DNA from 4 places in the Kurthia sp. Dielmo genome. Region 2 is predicted to be linked to each of the others. Evidence: riboswitches for the same ligand, from Rfam matches in the RefSeq annotation. Region 2 holds a riboswitch; each other region holds the start of a gene.

Region 1 (4,712 bases), on a different contig from region 2:
GAGTTAAAGCCGATGATACGGTCGTATTTTTCATAGTACAAAAACGCCGTTAACGCCTGCGCTAACAGCGTATTGACCGCTTTTTCAAGATGACTGCGAAAAACTTCGCTGATATTGCCATTTTGCGCTAGCGTTTGAATGATTTCTGTCGTAAACTTATCCATAGGAAGACCCTCTTTTTAGAATTGGTTGTAGTAACTTTATTCTACCAAGAATTGGCTCTTCTTTTTTTATGGTTTTTTTCATTTACACAAAATATTTTACGCTCTCAAAAAAATATCTATAGAAATGTTCTTTTATTTAAGTAATTGAAGATAAAGAAACCTTGCCCCTTTTAAAGAGATAGGTATTAGGGCAAGGTTTCTTTTAGCATTTTTTAGCTTTCCACTGCTAATAGTATAAAACATTTACTTTATTACACTTGATACATGTTTCATAATATTGATTTCCTTTAAAATGATGATCACAATTTTGTTAAATCTCTTTTAAGCGTTTTTCCAAAAAAGCAAGGTGAGTTTTTAATTGATTGATCTCCTCTTCAATTATTTGGAACTTCAACGTAAACCTCCTAACTACAAGAATTATTGATATAATTTACCACCAGATTCCTTAAACTCTTCAGCTTTTTCCTTCATTCCTTTTTCTATTGCTTCTTTTGTATCAAGCTTGTTTTCTTTCGCGTAATTACGAATATCTTGAGAGATCCTCATGCTACAAAATTTCGGTCCACACATTGAGCAGAAATGTGCTGTTTTTGCACCTTCTGCAGGTAACGTCTCATCATGATATTCTAAAGCGCGTTCAGGATCCAATGATAAATTAAACTGATCTCTCCAACGGAATTCGAAACGAGCTTTTGATAAGGCATCATCTCTTTTGTGTGCGCCTGGATGCCCTTTGGCTAAATCAGCAGCATGTGCAGCTATTTTATAAGTTATAACACCTTCACGAACATCATCTCGGTTTGGTAAACCTAAATGTTCTTTTGGTGTAACATAACATAGCATAGCCGTACCATACCAACCAATCATGGCTGCACCAATCGCAGATGTAATATGATCATACCCAGGAGCTATGTCAGTTGTAAGTGGCCCTAGAGTATAGAAAGGCGCTTCCTTACAAACCTCAAGTTGTTTGTCCATGTTTTCTTTAATAAGGTGCATAGGTACGTGACCTGGACCTTCAACCATTACCTGTACATCATGCTCCCAAGCAATTTTTGTTAGTTCTCCAAGAGTTTCTAATTCTGCAAATTGTGCTTCATCATTAGCATCAGCAATTGAACCAGGACGTAGACCATCTCCTAAAGAGAATGAAACATCATAAGTTTTCATAATCTCACAGATTTCTTCAAAATGAGTATATAAAAAGCTTTCTTTGTGGTGGTGAAGACACCATTGTGCCATAATAGATCCACCCCGGGATACAATACCTGTTAAACGTTTTGCTGTTAACGGAACATATCGCAAAAGAACACCAGCATGAATGGTGAAGTAATCCACGCCTTGCTCGGCTTGCTCAATCAAAGTATCACGGTAAACCTCCCATGTGAGTTCTTCGGCAACACCATTTACTTTTTCAAGTGCTTGGTAGATAGGAACGGTTCCTACAGGAACAGCAGAATTGCGAATTATCCATTCCCTTGTTGTATGAATGTTTTTACCTGTTGATAGGTCCATAATATTATCAGCACCCCAACGTGTGGCCCATGTCATTTTTTCGACCTCTTCTTCGATGGAGGATGAAACAGCAGAATTCCCAATATTTGCGTTGATTTTAACATGGAAATTACGTCCTATGATCATAGGCTCTGCCTCTGGATGATTGATATTAGAAGGGATAATTGCTCGACCTCTTGCAACTTCTTCACGCACAAATTCAGGTTTCATATTTTCCCTTAATGCGATAAATTCCATCTCAGGAGTGATGATGCCCTTCCTTGCATAATGAAGCTGTGTGACATTTCCACCTTTTTTTGCACGTAAGGGTTTACGCTTTAAACCCGGGAACATATTATGATTAGCACGAGGGTCATTCTCATCCTTATATCCATTGTCTTCAGCCTTAACTTCTCTTCCTTCATGTTCCTCAACATCTCCTCGTTCATGAATCCATGTGCTTCGAAGAGGAGGAAGACCTTTTGTAATATCAACTGAATAATTAGTATCCGTATAAGGTCCGCTTGTATCATAGACACGAACTGGTGGATTTTCTTCTTCACCAAAGGCGCCCGTTGTAGGACTTAGTTCAATTTCACGCATTGGTACCTTGATATCGGGTCTTGAGCCTTCAACATAAACTTTTTTACTACCTGAAAAACTAGACATGATGGAAATGCTTTTTTCGTTTAATGAAGTTGTTGACATAGAGTAAATCTCTCCCCTTTTTAAAATTAAAGGACGAGATCTAGAACAATAAAAGAGGAATTAAAGAAATGAATTAAATAAAAAAGCCGAATCCAAAAAGGATGGACCGGCTTTGTATGTAGAAGTTTATTCAATACATGATTACATGATTATTTTTTCTAACTTCCCCACGCTAGTATGATCTAGATCAGGTCCAAAGGGTCAAGAAACTTTAACGTGTTTCTCTCTCAGCCCAACTTATTGGACTCCCCTAGTTATTTCTATTCAATTTGGTTTTAGTATACATGAGTTTTAAGTAAAATAAAAGGAGCAATAAAAAAATATAAAAAACCATTTAATTAAAAGACGGACAGCAACAGGTTTTATTGTTAATATATGAATAAACAATAACATTTTAATTTTTAACGAGAGAGGGAAAATATGTTTACTAAGGAAGAAAAAGAAGCAATATATAAAGTTATTTATCATAGAAGAGACATCCGAAGTTTTTTGTCAACTCCTATCCCAGAAAATACAATACATAAAATACTAAATGCTGCTCATCATGCACCCTCAGTAGGGTTTATGCAACCATGGAATTTTATTTTAGTTTCTTCAAATGAAATTAAAGAAAAGTTAGCATGGGCAGCGGATAAGGAAAGAAGAGCATTGGCTATTCATTATGAAGGAGAAAAAGAAACGAAATTCCTTAGTTTAAAAGTTGAAGGTCTAAAAGAATCTCCTTTAACTATATGTGTAACTTGTGATCCAACAAGAGGAGGTTCGCATATTAGGACGAAATTCAATTCCTGAAACGGATGCTTTATCAACTGCTTGTGCCATTCAAAATATGTGGTTAGTAGCTAGTGCTGAAGGGCTTGCAATGGGCTGGGTAAGTTTTTATAAAAAGAATGATATTAGAGACATTTTAGAAATACCACCACATATTGAGCCTATTGCTCTTATTTCTATTGGTTACACGGATGATTATCCAGAAAAACCCATTCTAGAATTAGCTGATTGGGAAAAAAGGCGTTCTTTAGACAACCTTATTTTCCAAAATAAATGGGGGGAAAATTAAAAAATCTTATTAAAGTGCTCTTTAGTTTAACAAACGAAATAAAAAAACGATTCCGCACAACGTTTAGGAACCGTTTTTTTATGTTGTAATTTGCTTATCGTTGTAAATCCGCATTTTCCTGACGCTACCCCTATTACTAGTTTTAGTTTTATTTCTCTTTACATAACAAAATTACCATATTATAGTTAATAAGGTTTAAAATCACTTATAGAGAGTAGGTTTTTATGATGAAAAAGTGGACAAGTGCACTAATTGCATCTAGTTTAGTATTTTCGACAATCGGAGCAACAACAGTAGCGAATGATGCAAACGCAAAAGAAAGTACTAAAGTTGAAACAGCTGCAGCGGCTAAAAAAACGTTGCTATGGGGATTAAAAGGTGGAGAAACACGAGCACAAATTGAAAAAATGGCAAAGAAAAAGGGATGGAAAGATACCCAGGATACTGGTTACAATAGTGTAGCTTACTACATCCCAGGGAAATTCTATAATCAATCTAAGACTGTGATTCACTTTTACTTTAACAACAATAAGAAAAGAACTTTAACTAATATAAATTATTATTTTAATGTTATGGATGAAAAAAAAGATAATCCGAAAAAGCGTTATACAACAATGTATAAAAAAATGAATACTGATTTAGGAAAAAAAGGTAAGCAAATGACTTACAATGATGAAGAGATTAATTTCATTGAACGCTACGCAACTTGGAAAATCAAGAAAACCAACATCACGTTTTCTGCTCAAAAATATAAAAGTATTATAAGTATAGACTTTTAAAAAACAATAGTTCACCTTCTCCCGTAGTTTTATACTACGGGTTTTTGCGGTTCCCATTTCAGCCACGGAGCATAGAAAATTATACTTTCAGTGGACCGTTGCCGCGAGCATGATACAAAGTTATTTGCAGCCAATTATTAAAAAATGCAATCACGAGTGACAAAGCGAAACACCTGCAAGACGCTTTAGTCGGTGCTGGATTCAAAATTCGCGGTGTGAAGACTGCTGTTTATTATGTGTTGTTCGATAGACGATTTGATGAGATTGTTGAGGCGGTCTTTAGTCTATTGAAGAAGTTAAAATAGTAATTTACCCCCCATAAATTAATACGGGGGGTAAATTATTTAAGCTATTCTATTTCGGATATCTATCGAATTTAACTTTGATCTGTTTTAGTTTCAAAAATTGCAGTGGTAATACTGCTCGTTATTGAGTGGCGAAATAGAAGAAATCACTATTCGCATTAATCAGAAATATGCTGAGTCTCATAAAGATTTAACATTACAG
Region 2 (8,966 bases):
CCATAGCTCCCCCGCGCCGATAAGTTGGCCGTCATATTCTACTGCTAAACAATACCATACCCGTTTATGCTCTGCTGCATCCGCTACTACTTCTGCAACAAATTGCGTCGTTTCTTCGAGTGAATTTGGTCCCCATGGCTGATCATGTGACACTTCCTCTCATGACGCGTACTGATGAATTGCTACTGTATCATGAAACGTGATTTCACGTAACCAGAGTCGCGTTGTCGATAGTTGCATAGGCTTTCACCTCTTTTTTTACTACTTCATACCCTTTTGCAATCAAAAAAAGACGGAATCCTTTATTCCGGCTTTTTTCGAAAATAAATGATTATTTCATTAACTCCACAAACAAATCATTTGGCTGCGGTTTTGTCGTAATCATATGCTGTTTACTCATCCATTCAATTTGTTTTTGCCAGGCATTTGCATCATCAGATAAGAACTTGCTGCCCTTTCGTTCCATCGTCGCCATCAGTATTTGTAAGCTTTTCTTTTCTACTTTAGATGATAACGGGAAATTTGCTTCATCTTGTTTTGCCATTAAGATTTCTAGCGCTTGTTGTGGATGCTTCTTCATGTAAGCATATCCTTTCTCAGAGGCACGTAGAAACGCCTTTAGTAGTTCAGGATTTTCTTCAATTGTCTTGTCGCCTGATACAAATAACAGTTCATAATAATTTGGCACCCCATAATCCGCGGGGTTAAACGTACGTGTCGGAAACCCCTTCTCTTCCATTACGGGCACTTCATGATTAATCAGCGCGCCACTAAGCGCATCCACTTTATTAGTAATCAGGGCTGGTACGAGGTCAAACCCCACATCTTGCATTGTCACTTTCTTTGGGTCCCCACCATCGGCTTTTACCATCGATTGTACATACGCTTCACTTAAGTCACTTCCCGCATAGCCAATTGTTTTTCCTTCTAAATCTTTAGGTGATTGAATCGTTTTTCTTTATCAAGAACAATAATATGGTTTAACGGCTCGCGTACAATGGGGCCAATTGACTTTACCGGAATTCCTTCATTTGCACGCGCTCGCACGATATCTTGCTGATAATAAATTCCTACCGTTGCTTTACCAGCAGCAGTCAAGGTAAGTGGATCCGTCACGTTTTGAGGATATTGAATATTTAAATGAATTCCCTCTTCCTTAAAATAGCCTTTTTCCTCCGCAGCATAAATAAAGCTATGAACTGCATTAGGATACCAATCCAGTACGAGTGTTACCTCTTGTAGTCCATCAGCCGTTGTTTTTTTATCACTGCTTCCACATGCACTTAATACTGTCATACAAATGCAGCATACATATACTAGCAACATTTTTTTCATTATTCTTTCCTCCAACCCATATATTTTTTCTCCACACCCGCAAGAATGGCCGCAAAAATAACCGCCATTAGCGATAACACAACAATAGGGGCGAATACACCTGCACCATCCATTTGTGTCATCATACGTTTACTAAAATAGCCAAGACCTGCTTGCGCTCCAAGCCACTCACCGATTGCCGCTCCGATTACAGTTAAAGGCACCGCAATTTTAAGACCTGTAAAGAATGATGGTAAGGCAGCCGGGACCTTTAATTTCCAAAACTGTTGCCAACGACTTGCTCCAAATGTTTGTAGAAGCTCAAACTGTCCTTTTTTCACACTGCGTAAACCCTCAAAAGTATTCATTGTAATGGGAAAAAAAGCAATTAAGACCGTCACAAGTACTTTACTCCAAATACTATAACCAAACCACAGCACAAAAATGGGGGCAAGGGCAGTCGTTGGAATCGTTTGTGAGATGACAAGAAGTGGATAAAAAGCCCGCTCGAACCACGTACTGGCATCCATTACTAATGCAAGGACCACACCTAATACAAGGGAAATCAGCAACCCGATTCCAATGATCGTTAATGTCGCCGGCAAATGAATCGTTAACAGTGGTTCACGAAGTAACCATATTTTCTTAAGAATTTGAAGTGGGGACGGCAAAATATACGGCGATGCAAGAACACGTGCAATTACTTCCCAACTAATGAGCAGTAGCGCCATTAACAAGAAAGGCGGTACTATTTTTTTCATCGCATCGCACCACCAATTTTTTCATAGATATACGCTTTTGATACTGTCGAGTCCATACATTCAAATGCGGTAAGTGGTTTTTTTGTCGCTACAAAAATACGATCTGATAAAAATAATGCCTCCTCAATATCATGTGTAATAAAAATAACCGTTTTCTGTTCTAAGTGGACAATGTCCTTTAACCATTTCTGTAAATCATTACGGGTAAGAGCATCCAGTGCGCTGAATGGTTCATCTAATAATAATACGTCGGCTCCTGTTAAAAGAGCTCGTATCAAGCTTACGCGTTGTTGCATACCACCTGATAATTCGTATGGCTTCTTATCTTCATAGCCAGCTAATCCAAAGCGTATAAAAAGCTGCTGCGCTTGCTTACGTGCTTTCGCCTTTTTCACGCCTTGACATTCTAACGGTAAAATCGCATTATCAAGTGCTGTTCGCCAGGGCATAAGCTGATGGTGCTGTGGCATATAACCTATTTTTCCATGTTTTTTTATCCTCCCTTGCTGTGGATTTTCAAGTCCTAGCAACAAACGAAATACGGTGCTCTTACCGCAACCACTTGCCCCAACGATACTAACAAATTCACCCGCTTCTACGTGCAGGTTTAAGCCATTTAAAATTACTTTCTGACCATACGAAAAATGCACATGCTCCATCCTAACAACCATTCTTTGCTCCTCCTTTATCACAACAAAAAAAGCCATCTCCCGCAGGAAGTGGCTCTACATGCATCGCTAAATAGAACCCACTTCCTTGCGTCAGCATTACCTAATACAAGTCATAAGGGTCTCATCTCAGCTTTTTATAGCACCCCTAGTGGTCAAAAATTAAAAAACGTCCCATGCCTAGATTACCGGCATGGGACGTGATCATATGAATCAATCAACGCTTTCCTACGCTAGTACAAACTAGATCAGGTTCAAGGATTAATTCATTACGTGAATTTCTCGGCTGACAACATCAGCACTCCTAGCATCTTTTTGTATGTGATTAAAAAGCAGTATAGCACGATAATGAATAATTGACAACGTTCTCCCTACACCCCTTCAAACGATTTAAGTGCTAGAAAAGTCGTTTGTATAATTTTATATTTCAATAAAAAGCTTTTATCACTTTCTTTAGCTGTTCTTTCTGATAAAAAACTTAAAAAGAAAATATTTATTTTAAACAAAAAAACACGCACCTATTCCTGACGTAGGTGCGTGTTTTTCTATCCATGGCATCCGGGGGTGGAGTCACATGAGTTTATATTATTATCATACTAGCTATTTGTGGAAAAAGTATGAATGGGAAATGACAATCTAAAGGTAGTACCGATATTTTCCTTACTTTCGACTGTAATAGCGCCATCTAATGCTTCCGTTAACGCTTTAACAATCGCTAGGCCAAGGCCTGTGCCACCCTTATCGCGAACACGTGATTTTTCAACCCGGTGGAAGCGGTCAAAAATAAAGGGAATATCCTCTGCTGGAATACCAACACCTGTATCAGTTATTTCAATAATTAGTGTAGATTTTTGCTCAAATGCACGCAGTGTAATCGTTCCCTGCGGCGTATAGTTAACCGCGTTTTGCAGTAAATTAATAATGATTTGCTCAAAGCGCATACCGTCTGTTTCTATGTCTTGAAGCGGCCCTTGAATCGCAACCTCTAAGGCTAGATTTTTTTGATGTGCCTTTAAACGAACTTTGTCTGCGGCATCTTCTAGTAATTCTTCAATATCAACTGCTTGTTTATAAAATGTCATCATGCCTTCTTCCATTTTTGATAGGTCAAAAACATCTTGAATTAATTTAGATAAACGCACAGATTCCTGATCAATAATATGCGCATATTTTTTTAACTCTTCCTCAGAGCGATACTGTCCATTTTCAATAAGTTGTGCATAGCCTTGTAAGTACGATACGGGCGTCCGTAGCTCATGTGAAATATTCGCCAGTAGTTCACTTCGGTTTTTTCGGTAGTTATTTAACTCCACACTTAAATCATTAATGGACTCACCGAGAATGCCAAGCTCATCCTTACTCGTAACCGTGACCTTCGTATCCTGCCCTTTGGCAATTTTACGCGTAGCCTCGGTCATATCAACAAGTGGACGCGATAATTTCCACGACACTAAAATCGTATACACAAGCGCTAATAAAATCGCCATTAAAATACCGCGTAGCGTCCAATAACGAATCTGGCTCATCGTTTCATACCAGCTTGTGACATTTGACATGACTAGGACCCCACCATTATATTCGCCATCTTTTAGTAAAGGTTTTCCTACATAATGAAAGCGCGCGCCAGTAGCATTTTCGGTACGGCTTCCTGTATAAGATTTTTGTCCGGCTTCAAGCGGTTTTCGCCACTGCGAGTCAATGGTATCTTGCTCAAAAAACTCATAAGCCGAGCGGGATAAAATTTTGCCGTTTTTATCGAATACGATAATGGCATCGTCACTTAAGCTGAGCATTAAATTAATGCGTTCCGGCTCTAGCTTATCCTCTTTTTCAAGTTGCATAACAGCTCGTGTCGCCGCTTTCTCAACAGAGGCATCTACATAATCGGTATAAACATTCGCAAAAATACGATCAATTAGCACGGCGAGCGGCACTAAAATAATAAAGAAGAGTGCCATAATAAGTGCGCCCCATTTAAAACCGACACGATTAAACATGCGCATCTTCTGGCATATCAAATTGATAGCCAAGACCCCAAACCGTTTTAATTAGCTTTGTGCGCGCACCGATTTTTTTCATTTTATAACGTACATTTTTTACATGCGAATCAATTGCGCGTCCGTCTCGCTCATGTTCCTCATCCCATAATAAATGCAGCAAATCATCACGCGTAAATACTTGATTCGGTGCTAAAGCAAGCTGCTTCAACAATTCAAACTCTTTTACTGTAAAGTCAATTTTTTGACCATCGACCTGTACACTGAAGGACTGAATATCCATTTTAAATGAGCCATATTGGATAATCGATTCATCCTTCTCCTCCTGCATGGTCGCACGGCGGATTAATGCATGAATACGCGCCTTCAATTCTGCAAAATCAAATGGCTTCACTAAATAATCATCTGCACCAAGCTCGAGGCCACGTACGCGGTCCTCTACCTCTGTGCGAGCTGTTAGCATTAAAATCGGTGTCTGCCCCATACGACGTACTTCTGCACATAACGTAAAGCCGTCTACATACGGCAGCATAATATCTAATAAAATTGCATCAAATGTTTCTAAATTAATTTTCTCAAGCGCTTCTGCCCCGTCCTTAGCGATTGTGACATCATACTCTGGGCTTAAATGCAGCGTTAATAGTTCCTGCATTAATACTTCATCTTCTGCAATTAGTAATCGCATGTTAATCACTCCTTCTCACAAGTATAACGTAATTCTTTTCATTATTTTATTTTCTTCTATAAGAAAAAGCCAAAATCACAACGATTTTGGCTTTCATTAAAGAGAATCCTCACGTTTCCATTCTCTACGATTGTGATGATTTTTTCCATTTTGGTTTGATAAAGGTAGTCCACGCGACCAACAACACCATCAGCATGAACCAGACGCCCCAAATCCAAACATTTTCAAAAATAGCAGTTAAATAAACGGCTACAAAGGTCACAATGGCCATAACAAACATTCCGATTAACATTTGTTTCGTAGACATCTTTATCTCTCCATTCATACATTATTACTACTATTATAAATAGCAAGCTGTACAAAAGCAGCGGTTCATTTAAAATGAATTAAAAAAAGCGTGGTGCTGTCACAAACTCTTTGTAACGGCTCCACACTTTATCCATAAGTTATTAATTTTCTACAACATTGTATGTGTAATCATTTTGCTCAAGCATTTTCTTCCAATCAGCGCGTGATGTTTCCGTAAAGTTATCAAGTTCTGTTACTTGACCATCTACTTTAAATTGAATGGTTTCAAGCTTAGGGAAATTCGCAAATAATGAGGTAATGATTTCTACATAGTTTTCATTTGTATAAACAAAATTATTTTCTAACATTCCTTGACCATTAAAATCAAGAATGATTTTTTTCTCATCTTTTGATACAGCGTAATTATTGAAGTATGTCGTATAATAGCGATCATATAAGGTCATTAAGATTTTTTTCGTTTGAGAACCTTCTGCAGCATATGAATAATCTACACGTGTTGTAATAAATTGTTCATCGTTCATATCGTAAATAACGATTGAATCATCTGTTGCATCTTCGTTTAAGCTTAATGGTTTTGTTAAATCGGCTTTCACTGTTTCTGTAGCTGTTTCACCACTGACAGTTTCGACTTCCTCTTCTTCCGTTGTTGCTGTTTCTTTCGTTTCTTCTTTAGTAGTCTTTTCCTCTTCTGAAGATGTATCCGCTACAGCTTCTTTCTCTGATGCACTACTATCCTTGCTATCGGATGTTGTGGACTCTTCTTGCTTCTCATCCGCTTCAGACTGTGCATCCTCCGATTTTGTAGTAGACGCACTTGAAGATTCCTCGGCTGTTTGAGTCACTGGTGCTTGCTCATTGTCAGCGCTAGAACTATCGGACGTGTTGCCACAAGCTGCTAACATTGCAACGGTTACTGCCGTTAAAAGCATCATTTTTTGCATAAGTTTCACTCCATTTCCTCTTGTAGTATACCTGTAATTTCGTTTTTACACAAAGAACATTCTGTTGCAATAATAAGTATATACCGAAATGAAATGGTATTTTTCTAACAATAACACTACTTTTCAAGCAAGAAATATCATTTATATATCATTATTAACAAGGATATTACAGTCGTTTAACAACTTTTTATAATATACTACAATATTTTTATCGCACGCCATTTGTACGTGATAATCGTACGATATGAGCACCGACAGGCTCTTTTCCTTTAATGAAGGACGTTATCATTTTTGCACCCATCATCGAATAAACAGTGCCATTACCACCATAGCCTAATAAATAATATTGACGTTTTTTCGTTGGATGTTCGCCAATAAACGGTAAGTTATCATACGATTCACCAAATGTAGCACCGTATGCATACGCCGCTTTTAAGTCATATGACGGAAACAATTCCCTTGCCTCTTTTAAAAGCTTTTCAGCATGCTGTTGAATGGCTTTATCTGTCGGAGGCACTGCAATATCCTCATCAAGCCCTCCTATAATTAAGCGGTTATCAACCGTCGTTCGAATATATAAATACGGGTGTGCCGTTTCCCAAATAAGCGCCTCGTCCTGCCATAGCTGCTCATTAATAGGCTCCGTCACAACGACATATGAACGATGAATTGCTGCCCCAATCCGTTTTCCAACAACTGGCGTTTCATAGCCTGTCGTGTGAATGACGTGCTTGGCATGAAACGTTCCTTTAGACGTCTCAACACGCACCTGGGTTTCCTCCGAATAAGTAGCAGTTACCTCGCATTCTTCGACGATATCATGCTTGGCATCTGAAAATAATGCCTGTACAAACTTCACTGGGTTTACTTCTGCATCGCCATATGTTTTTAAAGCGGCTTCTTTTTCAAATGGCATCTCGTTAGCGAGCGCCTGTCGATCTAAATAGGCTACCTCAAAACCATGCTTTTTTAATAATGTATAATTTTTTTGCAAACGTGGAACATCTTCAGCCGTTGAAGCGTAATAAATACTAGGGCGTTCAATATAATCTGTGTTACGAGAAAGTGACGTTGCAAGCGTCGTTAAATCTTGCATGGCTTGTTCACATAATCGATAAAACAAAACGGCATCTTCTTCACCAATTTGTTCCGCCAAATCAACTAGCATAATGTCATTGCTATACTGAAGTAATCCTGTATTTGCACTTGTGCTACCTTCTGCTATATGACGTTTATCGATGGATAAGACGTCGTAGCCTTGTTTCGTCAGCTCATAGGCACATAATGCACCACTCATACCAGCGCCGATAATAATGACATCATAGTGTGCTTTTGGTTTTATCTTAGGAACGGTAAGTGGTGCCGTTGTCGTCGGCCAAAATAAATGACCATTTGTTAAATTCATAATTATCACCTCAGTTATTCTATTCCACAAATTCTTTTTGAAAATGCCTAAAAATACATAATTGTTTTTGTTATACTATAGAAGCAAAGCAGAATGGAGGGTCGTATTTTGAAACTAATTTTATACATCACCATGTTTTTCACAGGATTGGCGACCATCTTTGTCTGGGCAAGTATGAACGTATTAACACCAGATTTTGATATTGATTTATATAAAGCGAATGCAGATGGCTTATACAATGGCTTTTACTTTCAATTAGGCTTTATTTTCATTGTCTATTTTGCGGTTGTCGCCGTATTATTACTTCGTGACTTTCATCGCATTTTCAGTCCGCGTACACGTATCATCTTGACTGTACTTTATGGTGTCTTATCAATCGTTGTTTTTTTCCGTACGATAAGAGATGCATTCCAATTAAAAAATGCATTAAATAGCCAACAAAATGAAGTCTTCTTTTCAATGATTAATGCCTATTCAACAAGCATTTACTTTAATATGTTTACGTTTGTAGGATTTATTATCTTCCTTGGCTTAATTTCTCTATTACTTCCAGCGAAATCAACAAGTCGTGAAAAATATGAATTTTAATGAATAAAAAGCAGGAACCGCAAATTAGGCGATTCCTGCTTTTTTTGTATACATTTATTTTTTTAAGAAATCTGGTGCTGCATAAGACGGATTTGGATATTTATAAAATCCTTCTCCTGCATTAATACCCATTTTACCTTGATCAATGTATTCCGTTTTTAATTTTTCAGCAATTTCCTTTGTACCTGGAATACCTGCTGCAGCTTTTGCTAAGTTTAAATTATAAGGTGTTTCCATGCCTACAACATCTAAAATAGCAAATGGTCCACGTGGTGCACCTGTCGCAATCATCCAGTTT
Region 3 (8,966 bases), on a different contig from region 2:
TAAATGGTTTAGGAAATATTATTAAATATAATACGCAGCTTGACCAAATTAAAAACCTAATCCAGTTCCAAGATACGCAGCAGCAAGCAGTACTTGCGGCAAATGCTTCGATGGACCAGCTCGAGTCATCGATTGATGAAGTATCCATGTCCGTTGTTGATGTCGCAAAAGATACGCAAACATCACTGCAAAAATTAAACGCTGATATTTCAACGCTTGAAAACATTACGTCTTCGCTACAGACGACGGACCGAGAGCAGGTGAAGGTGCAAGAGCATGTTGGGGAGCTAGTAGAACGCGTAGAATCCGTTAATGAATTAATGCGCTTTATTCAGGGTATTGCGGAGCAAACAAATTTATTAGCATTGAATGCCTCGATTGAAGCGGCACGTGCAGGTGAAGCAGGGAAAGGCTTTGCGGTTGTAGCAGAAGAGGTGCGTAAGCTTGCTGACAATACAAAGCAATCCATTCAGCAAATTCAAGGCGATATTAATCATTTATTATTAATTACGACAAATATTAATGATTTAACGAAAAAATCGGCTCATGATTTACATGAAACAGTAAATGATACATCGAGCATTACAAAAGCACTTGTTGAATTAAATACAACGCTGCAGCAGCAAGGTTCAAGCTTTGAAACGATTGCATCGACAACACAGCAACAAGCACAGGCGGCACAGACGATTACAGCAAGCAATCGCGATATTGCGCGTAGCACCGAAGAAAGTAAAGAAATTGTCAATCAAACAGGGGATGCCATTTATAAGCTAAGTAAGATGATTGACACATATCGTGTTGATACGATTTCGAAAAACTTTATTATTAGCCAGGAAGATATTATTGAGCTTGCGATTACAGATCATTTATTATGGAGATGGCGTATTTATAACTTGTTGCTTGGTTTTGAGACAATGAAGGAATCTGAAATTCAATCAACGCGTGAAACACGTCTTGGCGATTGGTATTACGGTCAAGGACGAGACATCTTAGGTGATCATGCGGCATTTAAGGCGCTTGAGAAACCATTTACACGTGTGCATGAGGTGGCGAAGCTTGCGGTGCGCGCTTATTATAGTGGCGATAAATTAAAAGCAGAGAGCTATTTAAAAGAAGTAGAACAAAATTCTACTGAAGTTATTGAGAACTTAAATATTTTACGTAATGAAATTGTATCGCGTAAAAAGCCATTTGAGAGATAACTAAAAATATTATAGATAAATGCGTAACTATAAAAGATGAGCATGGATAGCATGCCCATCTTTTGTATTGTTTTTCCAATAAAAGCATTCTAAAATAGAGTTGGGCATGGAACTTAAACAATAGGTAATCGTCCTATTTTCTGACGAGTGCGATAAAAGATTTTAAATAAAACAGGCGTTTTGTGGTTAATTTATTTGGAAAATGGGAATAAAAATAACAGGAACATTAACTGTTTTAAGGGGAAATTATAATGAAAAAAACATTACAAGATCAAGAATGTAATAAAAATCACTTAGTCGATCATTTATTAGATTTAGGTATTTTTAAAATTAATGGTAAACAATTATATCAAGCTACATTACAAGAATTAATTCAAGCGTATCAGCAGTATACGATGAAGCCCGTTCATGCATAATATAACGGTTTAATAAAAAGCAGGAAGTGTGAAACAATCGCGCTTCCTGCTTTTTTGTTGAAATGCTTAAAAGAGAAAGCAGTATATCAAAACCTTATTCTTTTGTATAATAGAAAGATATGTAGAAAGTACGAACATAGAAGGAGACAAAGTATGTCAGTAATTAATTTATTAAATGAAGATTTACAATCAAAGTGGAAGTTTAATGTGGCGACGCCGATTCAGGATCAAATGATTCCGGCAATGTTAAATGGGGATGATGTAGTAGCAGAATCACCAACAGGAACAGGGAAAACATTAGCGTATTTATTACCGATTTTAGAGCGTGTGGATGGTACGAAAAAAAATACACAAGCATTAATCGTTGCTCCGTCACAAGAGCTTTGTATGCAAATTACCGAAGTAGCACGTCAATGGATTGCCGGCACAGATATTACTGTTGTCCCATTGATTGGTGGCGCAAATACACAACGTCAAATTGAAAAATTAAAGAAAAAACCGACGATTGCGATTGGGACACCAGGTCGCTTAAATGAATTAGTGCGTGCGAAAAAATTAAAATTACACGAACTACATCACATCGTTCTTGATGAAGGGGACCAATTATTAGGCCGTGAATCACGTGTTATCGTAAAACAGTTTATTGATGGGGCCAATCATGACCGTCAAGTAGTTGTTGTCTCTGCAACAATTACCGATGAAATTAAATTAGTAGCAGAGCAATTAATGAAAACGCCAAAACGCTTCAAAGTAAGCTTAGAAGACATGCCAGACCAAGGTATTGTGACGCATTCATTTATTAAAATGCAAGAACGTGAAAAAACAGATATGCTGCGCCGTCTATCAAACCAAGAAGGCCTACGTGCGATAGCTTTTGTTAATAATTTAGATCAATTATTAATGAAAGAAACGAAGTTACATTACCGCCAAGCACCAATCGTGACACTTCATGCAGATATGAAAAAAGAAGAGCGCAAAAGAGCACTTGATGCATTCCGTAAAGGGGAGGCACGCGTGCTAATCGCGACAGATGTTGCAGCGCGTGGATTAGATGTAGAAGGCTTAACGCATGTTATTCATGTGGATGTACCGGTTTCACAAGAGCAATACACACACCGTTCAGGTCGTACAGGTCGTGCAGGAAAAAGCGGTGAAGTGCTAACATTATTAGTAGGTCCTTCTGAAAAACAATATAAACAAATCACCCGTTCATTAGATGAAAAACCGACTGAAAAGATTTGGGATAAAGGCGGTCTCGTAAAAGGGAAAGGTTTTTATTCAGCTGGTCCTGCGAAAAAAGGCAGAAACTCTGACAATTCTAAAAAGAAAGACTATAATAAGCAGTATGATAACCGTTCAGAACGTAAATATGACGATAAACCGTACAAAAAACGTTATGACGGTGACACTACTCGTAAGGACGAAGGCAAACGCCCATTCAAAAAGTATGATGAAAATTCATATAAAAAAAATGATGAAGGTAAACGCTCATATAAAAAGAACGGCGAAGAAAATCGCTCATTCAAAAAGTATGATAACGAAGGTACTCGTAGCGGCTCATACAAAAAGAATGATGGCAGCAAACGTCCATATAAAAAACGCTAAGGGGTCGATTAATGATGACATTCGAAGAAAAATTAGCTCAATTTGCTGAGCTTGCTGTAAAAGTAGGGACAAACATTCAGCAAGGTCAAACGCTTTTAATTAACACAACCGTGGATACAATCGAGTTTACTCGTTTAGTTGTGAAAGAAGCATATAAAGCTGGCGCAGCACGCGTAACCGTGAACTACTCAGATGATGTAGTCGCACGACAATTATTTGAAAATGCATCAGTAGAAGAGTTTGAAAAATTCCCTCGTTGGATTACAGAGCAACGTGATGAGTTGATTGAACGTGGTGGCGCACTTCTTTGGATTGATGCAGCAGATCCAGACTTAATGGCTGGCATCCCTGTTGAAAAAATTTCAGCAAACCAAAAAGCGTCAGGTAAAGCATTAGAAAACTATCGTGATGCTGTAATGAATGATAAAATCGCATGGTCAATCATTGCGATTCCGTCGAAAAAATGGGCAGCGAAAGTATTCCCTGAATTACCTGAAGAAGAACAAGTTCCTGCAATGTGGGAAGCAATCTTCAAAACGGTACGTATCGGTGAAGGTAGCGCCGTTGAAAACTGGCAAGCTCACTTGAAAAACTTACATGTGCGCGGTGATTTAATGAATGAAAAGCATTTTGCTAAATTACATTACACAGCGCCAGGTACGGATTTAATTGTTGGCTTACCAGACAAACACATTTGGGCAACTGGCTCTAGTAAAACACCACAAGGCACTGAATTCGTGGCAAATATGCCAACAGAGGAAGTCTTTACATTGCCATCTAAATACGATGTAAACGGCTATGTGTCATCAACAAAACCACTTGTCTATCAAGGGAATATTATCGACAACTTCAAATTAACTTTTGAAAATGGCGTGATTGTGAAAGCAGAGGCACAGCAAGGTGAGGAATTATTAAATGAGTTGATTAAAGCGGATGAAGGCTCTAAATACATTGGTGAAATCGCACTTGTACCACATGAATCACCAATTTCAGCATCTGGCTTACTTTATTACAACACATTATTTGATGAAAATGCATCCAATCATATCGCAATTGGTGCAGCATATCCAACTTGTTATGAGGGCGGTAGCGAGCTATCTGAAGAGGAAATGGATAAAGCAGGCATCAATGTTTCAATTACACATGAAGACTTTATGGTCGGTAGTGCGGAAATGGACATCGATGGCATCCATGCAGACGGGACAGTAGAAGCTGTATTCCGTAAAGGTGCTTGGGCATTTTAATAAAAAGAAAATAGACTTTGACATACATCTAAAAATAACCGCTCCTATGAGCATAAGAAAAACCGGAACCGCGCTATGGCGCAGTTCCGGTTTTTCGTTGTGAACGCTAAAAAAGAAACATGACGTGTTTTATCCCAGTCTCTTTTTAAATGTCCTTAACGGCGATTTGTAGATTGTGACGCTTTTTTATTATTTAATACTTTTTTCACGATTGGATAAACGACAGGTGCTAATTTAACAGCTGTGCTAATTACTTTTTTTAAGTTCATTATGCATAACCTCACTTTTTAGTAGTTAGTATAGTATTACCGTTGTTGAATTTCTTTAAACGTACAGTGCTTTAATTGCTTGTACAATATTGTGAATAAACGGTTCATCTTATTTACGGAAGCGCGTGTGAAAAGTTTCAAAAAGGTTGAAAGCTTGAGCATTTTTCCGTACAATAGGATTGTTCAATAAACGAGATGTAACAACCACAAGGGGAGCTATTAAAATAGCTGAGAGTGAAGTGCGACTTCTAACCCTTAGAACCTGTAAGTTAATGCTTGCGAAGGAATGTGGATAGACAGCTGACGCTATGCGATGTCAGGGATCTTTCCCTGGCATCGCTTTTTTCATATCTATCTAATCCCACTGGTTTGATTTGTACATCAACATTGGAGGTTGAAGGGATTGAACAGTAAAAATTTATTAATGATGGTCGAAATCGCCATTTTTGCGGCCATCGGTCTTATTTTAGATAAGCTGACATTTAGCTTATGGCCACAGGGCGGCTCGATTAGTCTTGTGATGGTGCCAATCGTCATTATGGCGTTTCGCTGGGGCACAGTGGCAGGGCTTGTGACGGGCTTATTAATCGGTACGATGAATGCGATGTTTGGCGGCTTTATTTTAACACCGCTACAAGGCTTTATTGATTACTTCTTTGCGTTTACTGTAGTAGGACTTGCAGGGCTTTTACGTCCACTTGTTATACGTGCACAAACAGCGAGTGAGAAAGCTTTGTACATTACAATTGGGACGATTATCGGCGGTTTAATTCGCTATGTAGCTCATGCAATAGCTGGCTATGTATTCTTCTCTGAATATGCGGGTGACCAAAATCCACTAATTTATACGATTGTCTATAATGGTTCGTACATGGTGCCAGCCATTATTTTAACAGCAGCGATTGTTAGTCTACTCATGACAAAGGCACCGAAACTATTGGAGCCTAAAAAACGATAAAGAAACGAAGGAACTGAATTAATTCAGTTCCTTTTTCGTCATGAAAAAAGTGTGATATAGTAGAAGAAGATTCAATATAAAGGAGATCTTGAACGATGATTGTGAAAACGCAAGAAGAATTTGATGCGTTAATGAAAGCAGGCCGTGCAATGGCTGAAATTCGTGACGCCCTTAAAAATGCGACAAAACCTGGTGTGACAACAAAAGAATTAGATGAATTAGCTGGTAAATTATTCGAAGAAAAAGGTGCTGTATCAGGCCCTAAAGCAGAATATGACTTCCCAGGTTATACATGTATTAGTGTAAATGAATGTGTTGCCCATGGTATTCCGGACAACCGTAAACTACAAGAAGGCGATATGATTAACATTGATGTATCAGGCCATGTAGACGGTTTCTATGCAGATACAGGTGTATCATTTGTTGTAGGCGATGTTGAAAAACCAGAACTTCAAATCCTTTGCGATGTGGCTCAAAGCTCATTTGACCGCGCAATGGGAAAAATTAAACCAGGTGCGCGCTTGAACCAAATCGGTAAAGCTGTAGAACGTGAAGCACATGATAAAGGTTTAAAAGTAATCATGAACTTAACAGGCCATGGTGTAGGTCATTCATTACATGAAGAACCTCAATACGTTTTAAACTACTATGATGCATGGGATGCAACAATGATGAAAGAAGGCATGGTTTTCGCTGTAGAACCATTCATCTCTCAAGCTGCTGAAAACATCGTAGAGGGCACAGATGGCTGGGCATTCTTAACACCAGATAAATCATTTGTTGCACAATTAGAACATACAGTTATCGTAACGAAAAATGGTCCTGTATTAACAACAAAAATCGATTAATTTCAATAAAAAAAGACTGTAGCGGAAGCGTTTCTTCTGTTACAGTCTTTTTTAATTTGCGTTAGATGGCAAACGTTTGCGTATGAAAATGATCCCAACAATCAAGACGCCGCTTAAAAATAATGCAGCTGTTGTGACAAGCAATTCATTGAAATTATTAGCAATGGCTACGCCAATTAAAAACCAAATGAATACAGCGGGAAAGGCGGCGTCATAAAGATGGAAGCGGATTGCGAGTGCAAGTGCGGCTGCACACGTTAACAATACAACAGCCCATAGCTGACGACTAAGGCCAAAATCAATGAGGTTATTCGAAATAAACAGGAAGCCGATAGTTAAAAAAGTGAGGAATGCTATAGCAGCAAATGCAATTGAAATTGGCAGGCGTCCATTCATTTTATTCTCTGTTAACGGGTAGGTTAAATACAGTATGAATAAGCAGATAGAGATCACAGCTAGTGCCGCAAGTGCAAGAATAAATTGCTCATAGTGCCATAAATTAATCCAAACGATAAATACAATCGAGCTTATCGCAAATAAAATGGCTTGCGTGAGTGTTAGTGCAGAAGCTGTATGGCGCTTTTGCCATTGCGCAAAAACCCAATAAGCGAGCAATAACAAAGCGCCTGGGAATAGCCAATAAACGTATAGAGCTGGAAACATTAATATTTTATAACTGTAGGCCAGTTCAAGTGCCGTATGATTGTTGAGTGGTAGTGCATAAGCAGATAAGCTGGCGATAAATAAAGCGATGAACGCCAACAGAACAATTAAAAATCTGCCCAATGATAACCCCTCCTAAAAATAAAGATATACGTATTAGTATACCTCATGAATCGCGTGCAACAATTTTCATTTCTGTGAACATTCTTCGAACATACGCATATATTGCGCTTTAGCACTACATAGCTGTAAAATATATGTAATCTTTTACTAAAAGGAGCGATGAAGTTGGTACAAAAAATTGACAAGCTAGATTTATCGAAAAAGTTGAGTGACCAAATTTCGTATAAAAAGGAATTAAAGAAGCTACAATATGAAATGTTGAACATTCAACAGTTTTTATTTAAGCATGATATTGGCTTAATTTTAGGCTTTGAAGGAATGGATGCAGCTGGTAAAGGTGGCGCCATCAAACGACTAACAGAGCGTCTTGACCCACGTGGTTATATCGTACATCCGATTGCTGCACCAACACCAGAGGAATTGAAATACAATCATTTACAACGCTTTTGGAATCGACTACCTGCAAGAGGTCAAATCGGTATTTTTGACCGCACATGGTATGGTCGTGTGCTCGTTGAACGTATTGAGGGCTTTGCGAAGAAAAAAGAATGGAAACGTGCCTACGAAGAATTAAATCAGTTTGAAAAAGTGCTAACAGATGATAATTATATTGTGTTAAAATTTTGGGTGCAGATTTCAGAGGAAGAGCAACTTCAACGTTTTAAAGACCGTAAAGAAGATCCGTATAAGCAATGGAAATTAACAGATGAGGATTGGCGCAATCGTGAAAAATGGCCTTTATACGTAGAAGCTGCTGATGAAATGTTTGAAAAAACGGATAAAAAGAATGCACCGTGGGTATTAGTAGAGGGTAATGATAAAAAATACGCGCGTATTGAAGTGTTGAAACAAGTTATTAAACATGTCACAGCAGAATGTGAAAAACGTGGTCTCACAATCACAGACCCTGCAGAGGCAGTTTCAAAAGAAGTTTAACCTGACACGCCGTAGATAAAGAGAAGGTGTAACGATGGTCGTTTTAAACGGAGAACAATGTTTTTTACGGACGTTACAAGAAGAGGATGTTCGTCAGATGACGGAACTTGTACGCCGCAATAAAGTGTATTGGTCTATTTATGAGCCGAGGCATCCTTCGGAGTATTACACGGAGAAAATTCAATTGCGTAAAATTCAAGAATCCATTCGTCAAATGCAGATGCGTAGAGAATTTAGTTTTGGTATTTTTTTACGCGGTTCGCAGGAGCTCATTGGTCATATTTCGATTTATGCTATTAAACGCTTGCCTTTCTCGAGTGCGTTTGTTGGGTATTCATTGGATGAGGCCCAGACGGGAAAAGGGATTGCGACAGAGGCACTGGAGCTTATTTGTCGCTTTGCGTTTGAGGATATTGGGATTCACCGTTTAGAAGCTTATGTATCACCGAAAAATGTCGGCTCTGTGCGTGTGCTAGAAAAGGCAAAATTTGACCAAGAGGGCCTCTTGAAGCAACTGCTATATGTGAATGGAGAGTGGGAAGACCATTATATGTACGCATTACTTGAAGACGTTTATTGAAAGGGTAAGGCCACCTTTAGACGCTGGTGGAAACGCTATAAAGCGCTGTTGAATCAATAAAAGAAGAGACTGGTACAAAACACGTCATGTTCCTTTTTTAGCGTTCATAACGAAAAACCGGA
Region 4 (8,966 bases), on a different contig from region 2:
ACACCCCTGCAATGACATAAAATTGACCAGTAAGTGACAAAGGTAATAACGCCAGCCCCGATGAGCCAACGACCGTACCGAGCGAGAAGAACGCATAAAAATACCCATACGCACGCCCTCTTGTTTGTTCGGTCGTTCCTTCAATAAGCATGCGATTCATTGCGGGGAATAATAGCGCAAAGCCAATACCATACAGGGCAAGTATCGCATAAAGCAGCGCTTGCGACGTTGTGATACTAATAAAAAACTGACTGATTCCAATAAAGGCAATCCCTAACACCATGAGCCATTTAGCAGACCATTTATCAAATACATAACGTGTTGGCAGTACAAATAATAAGACCGCTACAATGCCAAACATACTCATTAGTGTGCCACTTAACCGCGATTCATAGCCTAATAATTCGATACGAATTGGTAATAAATACGCCAGCGCCCCTTGTGACATCATCAGCAAAAAGGCGGCCATAAAGGCACGTATGGCGCGTGCATTCCAGCTAAAGCTTTGTTGCGTCGTCTGCGATTTCTTTTTCACCGTTAGCTGTAAAAATATTAATGCCACAACGACAACGGCACCAATTATTGCGACCGTTATCAGCACAAATGGTACGGAGGTACGCGTTGCCACAATGCCGCTATAAGCAGGACCTAAAATCGCCGCGATGCCGACAAAGGCGCCGGTTAATGCCGACTGACTGCCCTGTGTTTGCTGGGCTGTTTGATTGGCGACAAGCGTAAAGGCGGCCGGTGTAATAAGCCCTGCCACAAAGCCATGACAGGCACGTAGTACGAGCAAGGTGGTCGGTGAATCAATAACCATATATGCACATAATGATAGCACCGTAAGCATCAGTCCAATTATTGCAATACGCTTCGCTCCCACACGATCAGTTAAAATACCCGACGCCATATTCCCAAACATATTCGTAAAAGAATACATCCCAACGACAAGTCCGGCTATCATCGTCGAAGCGCCTAATGATAGTGCAAAGGTACTCATGACGGGAAGCTGTGCGAATAAATCGAGAAACGTAAAGAAAATCGCACCATACAATAACCAAATTTGTTTAAATGGTTGCGGTCGATAACGTGCTTCAGCCCGCTTTATGTATCGATCGAATAAAAAGTTCCCAAATGGGATAAAGGCGACAAGGACCGCTACAATGGAATAAACAATGGGCCATTGCATACGTAACTGCGCCCACGCAATCGACGCGAGATACAACATAAAAATGGCGCCATGCAAACTGCCCATAATCGTTACCGCTAGTGGCAAATCCCACACATATTTTAGTGGCATCGCGACACCTAATAAAATTAATAGCGATAGGCCGTCTAAAATGCCCATCGTTCGTAAAAATCGCACAGCTTTTGAGTGCACAGTATTCCCTTCTTCCATTAGTCATTACTAAAAAGTATACCGCATCCTTATCGCTATTGGCTTCTATTGTGCCTGTATTTGGCAATAAAAAAAGCCGACGTCGTTCATACGTCGGCTTTTACACTACTGAATCGCTAAATAGCGTGTTGGGACAGCTTTTAGTATCGCGAGCGCTAGCATGGCGCCTGTCACCGTCGACAATAAAAAGGACGGCATGAAAAATAACGCAGATACCGCGGGTGCATGCATAAAGAACATACTATAAGGTACCGCAACAAGGGATGCGATGATGCCCGTGCCAATTATTTCCCCACTGATTGCGGCTATGCGTCTTTTCGTTATCCTATAGAGCATACCTGCAAGCACTGCCCCTATAACGCTTCCTGGAATGGCTAATAAAGTCCCCGTCCCCATCATCAGTCGAATAAGTGATGCCAATATAGCCTGTATAATTGCCGGAATCGGCCCTAGTGTTACCGTGCAAATAATGGTCATCATATGCTGAATGGGCGCCACTTTTGCCACACCAATCGGGATACTCACAACACTTGAGCCGATAACACAAATCGCGATATACATCGCTAATAACGTCATTTTTTTCATATAAAAAGCCCCTCTCTTTCTGATGCGATTGCCAAAAGAAAAAGAGCCAGGCCCTTATTATCTTTGTAAGTTGCTTCCCTCCGCTAGTATGAACTAGATCAGGTTTCAAGGATTAAGCGGCTGTAGCGCTCTCTCAGTCAGTCACACTGACACTCCTAGCAATCGTCCCCGCTACTGTATCATAAAATTAGTCAAATGGATAGTCTAAGTCGTATAATTTTCGGTATCTTGCGTCATCTGCTAACAACTGTTCATGTGAACCTTTTACACGTACTCGACCATTTTCAAGCATATAAATGGTATCCATATGAGCCATTGCTGCTAAATGATGCGTAATCCATACGACTGTTTTATTGCTAAGAACCTCAAATATCGTATGAATCAATTCCTGCTCAGTTACGGGGTCTAAACCAACAGTTGGCTCATCTAATAATACAATGGGCGTTTGCTGTAATAAAATACGAGCAAGCGCGATACGCTGACGTTCCCCACCAGAAAAGCGTGTGCCAAGTTCTTCGACACGCGTGTCATAGCCATGTGGTAATGTCTCAATCATCTCATGCAACTGAACTTTTTTCGCCGCCTCAATAACCTCCGCATCACTTGCCGAAACATTTCCAAGTCGAATATTATTCATAATCGTCGTATCAAATAAATACGGCTTTTGTTCTAAGACCGCGATAAGCTGTGATGTGTCATGACGTAGCGTATGCATATGCACGCCGTTAATCGTTACCGTACCAGCAGTCGGCTTATACGCCCCCAGTAATAACTTACCAAGCGTACTTTTACCGGTACCTGTTTTCCCTAAAATCGCGACTTTTTGACGTGGGTGCCATGTCATTGATACATCCCGGAGTACGGTCCTATTATCATATTGAAAAGCGACATTTGATATATCAACAGTATAAGGCCCAGTAGGTAATGTAGTGCATGGCTGTGCGTCTTCGCTTCGTCCCTCGACTTCCATAAGACGTGCAAATGACGTGTCATAACTTGGGAAATGGCTAATTGCATCGCTAATTGGCATAAACGCTTCAAGTAGCGGTAACGCAACAAGTACAAAGGCCGCAATCCACATTGGATGAAAAACAGCAGTTTGCGCCATGTCGCTTCCAAACATAACTAATAGAATCACTGACGCAGCAGCGACTACTTGAAAAACAATCGAACGTCGACGACTCGATGCTTCAATTTTTGCTTCTAGTCGGTCATAACGCGCAGCAATTTGTTGTTTCCCGGCAATCATTTGATCTGCACGACCACTTAATTTCCAGTCTGTTGCACCCATTACAGCATCTGTTAAGTCATTATAAAGTTCCGCCCGCACTATTTTCATATCAAGCATATGTTGTCGATTGCGTTTTAATGCTACATATGGCAATACAAATACAAGGATGCCAAATAGCAAAGCTAACAACAAAGCATATGGAATGCTAAATACACCCAATGCGATAATCGCGATGCCATACAATATAAGTGCAAATAGCGCTGGGAAAATTGTTTTTAAATAAAAGTTTTGCAAATGCTCTAAGTCATCGGCCAGTAACCCTAATAAATCGCCGATTGCGTAACGTTCTTTTAAAACGAGCGCCTGCGTCTCTAATCGTTGAAATAATCGCACGCGCATTTTTGATAACACGGCTAATACAAAGGAATGGCTTGCAAGCTGTTGTAAATAATTAAGTACGGGACGTGAAATCCCAAATGCACGTACTAAGACAATTGGCACGTAGACAAGCAAGATATTTTCAGGTCGTAATGACGACTTTGAAATTAAATATCCCGATGTAAACAAGAGTGCACATGCAGCAATGAGTGCACCCACGCCGAAAAGAATCGTCAATATAAGCAGGCCTTTATGCGCTTTTACATAAGGCTTAATCCAATCGTTCATGACATTTTCCTCCTTGTGCGGCAATAAGTGCAGCATAGTGACCTTGTTGTTTCATAAGTTGTTCATGGGTGCCAACTTCGACAATTTCACCATCATCAATGACAATAATCCGGTCCATATTGTGCATCCAATGCAAGCGATGCGTTGCAAAAAAGACAAGACGCTCGTCAAATAACGGTAATATGCGCTCCTTTAATTCCGCTTCCGTTTCGATATCTAGATGCGCGGTCGGTTCATCGAATAATAATATGCGGCGGTCTTCCAGAAAAGCACGTGCTAGCGCAATTCGTTGTTCTTGTCCTCCACTCAATATTCTTCCAGATTCCCCAATCCATTCATCTAAACCATGGGGCAATGCCTCAATTACTTCACGTAATCCCGCACGATCACAAGCCGCTATAATCGCCTCCTCACTCGCATGTGGTGTATAAAAGGCAATGTTATTGCGTAATGTATCGTGAAAAATATAAGGGTGTTGTGGAATATAATACAATTGGCGTTGCCAATCTGCATTGTATAACGATGGTAATACTTGACCATTAACCGTAATACGGCCGCCTGTCGTATTTAAAAACCCTCCAAGTAATGATAATAACGTTGATTTCCCGGCACCTGAGGCACCAATAATGCCAATTTTCTCATAGCCTTGTGCCGTTACATGCCACGCTTTTGGTATTACACGATCTTTAACACGCACGCCATCGGGCATTAATTGGCTTTTCTCATCCCACTGTGCTACCGGCGTATGGTCAAGCGATTGTCGGTGCTCCTCTAGTGCTTGTTGAATTGTCTTAAAAGCATTTTTCCCATCAAGTGTTGCATGATAATCACTACCAAACTCGCGAATTGGTGAAAAATAGTCCGGTGCCACAATGAGAACAGTTAATGCCGGTAATAACACGATTGTGCCATTAATTAAACCAAGCCCTAAAAACAATGCAACAATGGCAACGGATAAACTCGTAAAAAACTCGAGGGCAAATGTTGATAAAAAGGCCAAACGTAATGTGCTCATAGTTGCTTTGCGGTATTGTTCACTAACCCGTTCAATATTACGGTCATAACGTTTACTAAGTCCTAATACACGTAATGTCATAATGCCGCGTAAGGAATCTACGAAGTGGTTTGATAACTGTTCGTAGGACTCATACTGGCGATCAGCTTTTGCCTTTGCTGCAAGACCTACAAGCGCCAAGAAGAAAATGAGGATCGGTACGACGACAACCAATATAATCGCAGAGCGCACATTTTCTGTCCAAACGAACACGACAATCATGGTCGGGATTATCAGCATATTCATCAGCTTCGGTAAAAAGAGCTTAATATACGTTTCAACATTGCGAATCCCTTCAACGGCTAATGTCACCGTTTGTCCGGTTGCAGTACGCTGCGATCCTACATCAAAAATATGATGCAATAAATCGTCGCGTAAATGGTGACCGATTTTTTTCGCATAGGCCGTAATAAAGCGTTCACGTAAGGCAACAATGACTTGTTTGCCAATAAAACACGCCGCAAATAACAATAAAAGAAGCCACTGTTCAGACAGCGGCTCGTTGTGGAAAACATGCGTAATCGCTGTCGCTAAATAAATGGCTTGTAGGATGGTCATCGTGCCCTGCAACAGGGCTAGTACCCCTAAGCATACAAATACCCCTTTAATGCGTGGTAATGTAAATAGCGCTCGATCGATCATGTTCTCCATCTCCTATTTCTTTGTTGGGTGAATCCGTTTACGGAAAATATAGTAACTCCAAATTTGATACCCTAAAACGAATGGTAATAAGACGACTGAAATTTTTGTCATAACAGATAAGGTGTAATCGCCTGATGACGCATTATCAATCGTTAAATTAAATGCGGGGTCAATCGAGCTAATCATGACGCGTGGGAACAACCCAACGAATAACATGATGACAACCGAGGCAAAAGCAAGACCCGTCATCGTAAAAGCAATGCTTTCCTTTTTCTTTGTCGCAAATGCCCAGGCAAGTAATGTACATGCTACTGTAATCGCTAAAAATACTGGTGTAGCAACCGGTCGTACTGTAAAGAAGTCCGTGCTCGTGTACGTTAAGACAGCGAAGACAACCTCGCCTGCTAATAACACGATAAAGAGCTTGCTTAACATTTGGCGTGCGCGCTCACGTACAACGCCTTCTGTACGAATGCCGATAAACGTTAATCCGTGAACGAGCGATAAGAGCATAACCGCTACACCACCAACGACAGAATAAACGTTCACGTAATCTGTAAATGTGCCGAATAAATGCATATCTTTATCGATTGGCATTCCTTGCACAAGACTCGTAAATAACATCCCTAGTAAAAACGGTGCGAGTGCACTACTACCAAAAATAAGCCAGTGCCAATAGTTAATATATTTATCTGTATGTGTGTGGTGACTATATTCAATCGCGACACCACGTGCGATTAATACGAGTAAGAAAATAACAAATAAGGTGTAGTAACCTGAAAACATTGTGGCATACCAGCTAGGGAATGCTGCAAATAACGCCCCACCTGCTGTAATGAGCCAAACTTCATTGGCATCCCAGAACGGTCCAATTGTTGACATTAATTGATTGCGTTCATTTTTATTTTTGGCAATTAGGCGCGTTGACATGCCGACGCCAAAGTCAAAACCTTCTAAGAAGAAAAATCCAGTAAATAATACGGCGATTAAGATAAACCAAAATACAGTTAAATCCATTATTTAAACGCCTCCTTATCCATTAAATCAACATTTTCTTGCTTTGGTGCTGTATCGATAATTGACGGTCCTTGTTTTGCGACGCGTGCAACCATGTAAATCATAATAATCGCTAAAATAACATAGGCGGTACTAAATGAAATCGTTGAGAATAATAATTGTCCCATTGAAACGTTTGGTGACACCGATTGCGCCGTTGTATAGTAGCCAAACACCGTCCAAGGTTGGCGACCAATTTCCGTCATAATCCAACCTGCTGTATTCGCAATAAATGGTGCTGCCATCGCAAACATCATTGTTCGCAGGAACCATGTTGGTGTTGCCAAAATACCTTTTCGACGATTACCGAACCATAAACCAAGTATTGATAATACGAGCATGACACCACCGAAGCCTGCCATAATACGGAAACTCCAAAATACAGGCCATACAGGTGGAATGTAGTCTACACCTTCACCATATTTTTCTTCGTATTTCGCTTGCAGTGTTTTCATCCCTTCAACAGAGCCACTGAATTCACCATATGCTAAATAACTTAATGCGAATGGTAAGTCGATATTCCACGTATTTTTTTCCTCTTGTTGGTCACCGATGGCTAAAATTGTCCATGCTGCCGGGTCCTCTGAGTCATCCCAAAGCGCTTCAGAAGCGGCCATTTTCATTGGTTGTGAGTCCATTAAATGTTTTGCTTGTGCGTGTCCAGAAAATGCAATCGCAAGTGACGCGATTGCCGCAACAATCATTGAGATGTTAAATGATGTTTTGAAAAACTCGACGTCTTTTTTCTTTAACAAGTTATAGGCACTAATCCCACCAATAACGAATGCGCCAGTTGCTAATGCGCCAAATACCGTATGTGGAAATTCTACTTGAAGCTGTGGATTTGTTAACAGCGCCATAAAATCGGTTAATACGGCTTTGCCGTCTTGAATTTCAAAGCCTACAGGTTCTTGCATAAATGAGTTAGCTGCTAAAATCCAAAGCGCCGATAGTAATGTCCCAATACTAACGAGCCATGCAGAAACGGTTATGACCCAATCGGGTAATTTGCCGCGTCCAAACATCCAAATACCGATAAATGTAGATTCCATAAAGAATGCTAAAAGTGCTTCTACTGCTAATGGTGCGCCGAATACGTCACCCATAAAGCGCGAATATTCAGACCAGTTCATGCCGAATTGGAATTCTTGTAAAATCCCTGTTACAACCCCTATCGCAAAGGATAGTAAAAAAATCTTACCCCAGAATTTTGCCATCCGTAAGTATTCTGCTTTTTTCTTAAATAAATACATCGTTTCGAAGATCGCGACGATAAAAATAGTCCCAATCGAAAGCGGAACGAAGAAGAAGTGAAAAATCGTTGTCAGTGCATATTGCACACGAGCCAACTCTAAAACATCCATTGTGCATCCTCCTTTTTTTGAAGCTTGTCATTTATTTTTACAGTTACAGTATACTACGCAATTTTAAGAAAAATAGCCTATAATTCAAAAAAAGTTTCACGATTACGTGTTCAAATTGTGAAACTTTTGGAAAGTTTTATATTCATTTTTCTACCTGTTTTATAGGTATTTATAATCTAAAAACTAGTTATCATTGGTTACGTTAACTTTAAAGGTAAAAAATAATGCCTGACGTCAAAAGTCTGTCACACTGCTGTTTCAACTTAGACAAATTCACTTCACAAAACACGCAATTCGCTGTCCTAAATGTGTCACAACCATTTCAGGTGTTACGCTGTAATGACTATGCTGTGCGGCAAGTTTTTCCGCGGTCTCTGCCTGTAAATATGCCGCGGTATACAACGCTTGCTCCGCCGGCACGCGCTGTGTCACGAATGATAAAATCAAGCCGGTTAAAACGTCGCCACTCCCTCCTTTTCCAAGAGCACTGCTGCCAATTGGAATGAGCCACTGTGCTCCGTCTGGCGTCGCTACAATCGAACGATGCCCTTTTAATAACACATATACCCCGAATTTCTGTGCTAAATCGCGCGCATACGAAAATCGATGTTGTTCAATCTCTGCAATGGTCGTATCGCATAACATGGCCATTTCTCCTGGGTGCGGCGTCAAGATAACACATTTGCCCGTCGCACGAACATGTTGTAACAACGGTTTCATCATATAGAGACCGTCCGCATCAACGATAATCGTCTCCGGTCCTTCAAGCGCCAACAGCCATGCTGCAACTTCTTGAAGCTGCGCTGCACGCCCTAACCCTGGTCCAAACGCTACCGCGCGTATTTTTGTAAAATCATGTAGCGCAACGCCTTCTTTTGTCATATACCCATCTTCTGACGCTGCGCTCTTTAATAATACTTCCGGCGCTTGTAACATCATGCTTGGCATTAATCCTTCGGGTACAATAAG

The links. A riboswitch is a leader RNA that binds a small molecule or an ion and turns the genes downstream of it on or off. The one in region 2 is predicted to bind thiamine pyrophosphate.
Region 1: another riboswitch for thiamine pyrophosphate. It lies ahead of thiC (phosphomethylpyrimidine synthase ThiC); the one in region 2 lies ahead of KTHG_RS10520 (ABC transporter ATP-binding protein).
Region 3: another riboswitch for thiamine pyrophosphate. It lies ahead of thiT (energy-coupled thiamine transporter ThiT); the one in region 2 lies ahead of KTHG_RS10520 (ABC transporter ATP-binding protein).
Region 4: another riboswitch for thiamine pyrophosphate. It lies ahead of thiW (energy coupling factor transporter S component ThiW); the one in region 2 lies ahead of KTHG_RS10520 (ABC transporter ATP-binding protein).

The regions. Positions count from the first base shown of each region.
Region 1 covers NZ_HE578959.1:173,227-177,938, reverse strand. The annotation lists partial or broken gene KTHG_RS12085 (transposase) at 1-164, opposite strand, end outside; gene thiC (phosphomethylpyrimidine synthase ThiC) at 582-2,366, opposite strand; TPP riboswitch at 2,514-2,628, opposite strand; partial or broken gene bluB (5,6-dimethylbenzimidazole synthase) at 2,787-3,426, shown strand; gene KTHG_RS12065 (hypothetical protein) at 3,651-4,205, shown strand.
Region 2 covers NZ_HE578958.1:372,595-381,560, reverse strand. The annotation lists gene KTHG_RS21845 (GNAT family N-acetyltransferase) at 1-153, opposite strand, end outside; partial or broken gene KTHG_RS10530 (ABC transporter substrate-binding protein) at 332-1,335, opposite strand; gene KTHG_RS10525 (ABC transporter permease) at 1,335-2,075, opposite strand; gene KTHG_RS10520 (ABC transporter ATP-binding protein) at 2,072-2,746, opposite strand; TPP riboswitch at 2,812-2,903, opposite strand; TPP riboswitch at 2,952-3,059, opposite strand; gene KTHG_RS10515 (sensor histidine kinase) at 3,340-4,740, opposite strand; gene KTHG_RS10510 (response regulator transcription factor) at 4,733-5,425, opposite strand; gene KTHG_RS10505 (hypothetical protein) at 5,550-5,732, opposite strand; gene KTHG_RS10500 (hypothetical protein) at 5,875-6,684, opposite strand; gene KTHG_RS10495 (NAD(P)/FAD-dependent oxidoreductase) at 6,884-8,080, opposite strand; gene KTHG_RS10490 (hypothetical protein) at 8,189-8,668, shown strand; gene KTHG_RS10485 (3-hydroxyacyl-CoA dehydrogenase) at 8,723-8,966, opposite strand, start outside.
Region 3 covers NZ_HE578965.1:39,398-48,363, forward strand. The annotation lists gene KTHG_RS19440 (methyl-accepting chemotaxis protein) at 1-1,202, shown strand, start outside; gene KTHG_RS19445 (Fur-regulated basic protein FbpA) at 1,454-1,618, shown strand; partial or broken gene KTHG_RS19450 (DEAD/DEAH box helicase) at 1,772-2,884, shown strand; gene KTHG_RS19455 (aminopeptidase) at 3,238-4,467, shown strand; gene KTHG_RS21990 (hypothetical protein) at 4,623-4,736, opposite strand; TPP riboswitch at 4,936-5,040, shown strand; gene thiT (energy-coupled thiamine transporter ThiT) at 5,140-5,694, shown strand; gene map (type I methionyl aminopeptidase) at 5,790-6,542, shown strand; gene KTHG_RS19470 (tryptophan-rich sensory protein) at 6,594-7,328, opposite strand; gene KTHG_RS19475 (polyphosphate kinase 2 family protein) at 7,488-8,264, shown strand; gene KTHG_RS19480 (GNAT family N-acetyltransferase) at 8,299-8,844, shown strand.
Region 4 covers NZ_HE578957.1:264,121-273,086, forward strand. The annotation lists gene KTHG_RS06220 (MFS transporter) at 1-1,381, opposite strand, end outside; gene thiW (energy coupling factor transporter S component ThiW) at 1,505-1,984, opposite strand; TPP riboswitch at 2,043-2,151, opposite strand; gene cydC (thiol reductant ABC exporter subunit CydC) at 2,172-3,881, opposite strand; gene cydD (thiol reductant ABC exporter subunit CydD) at 3,865-5,574, opposite strand; gene cydB (cytochrome d ubiquinol oxidase subunit II) at 5,590-6,594, opposite strand; gene KTHG_RS06245 (cytochrome ubiquinol oxidase subunit I) at 6,594-7,997, opposite strand; gene KTHG_RS06250 (NAD(P)H-hydrate dehydratase) at 8,271-8,966, opposite strand, start outside.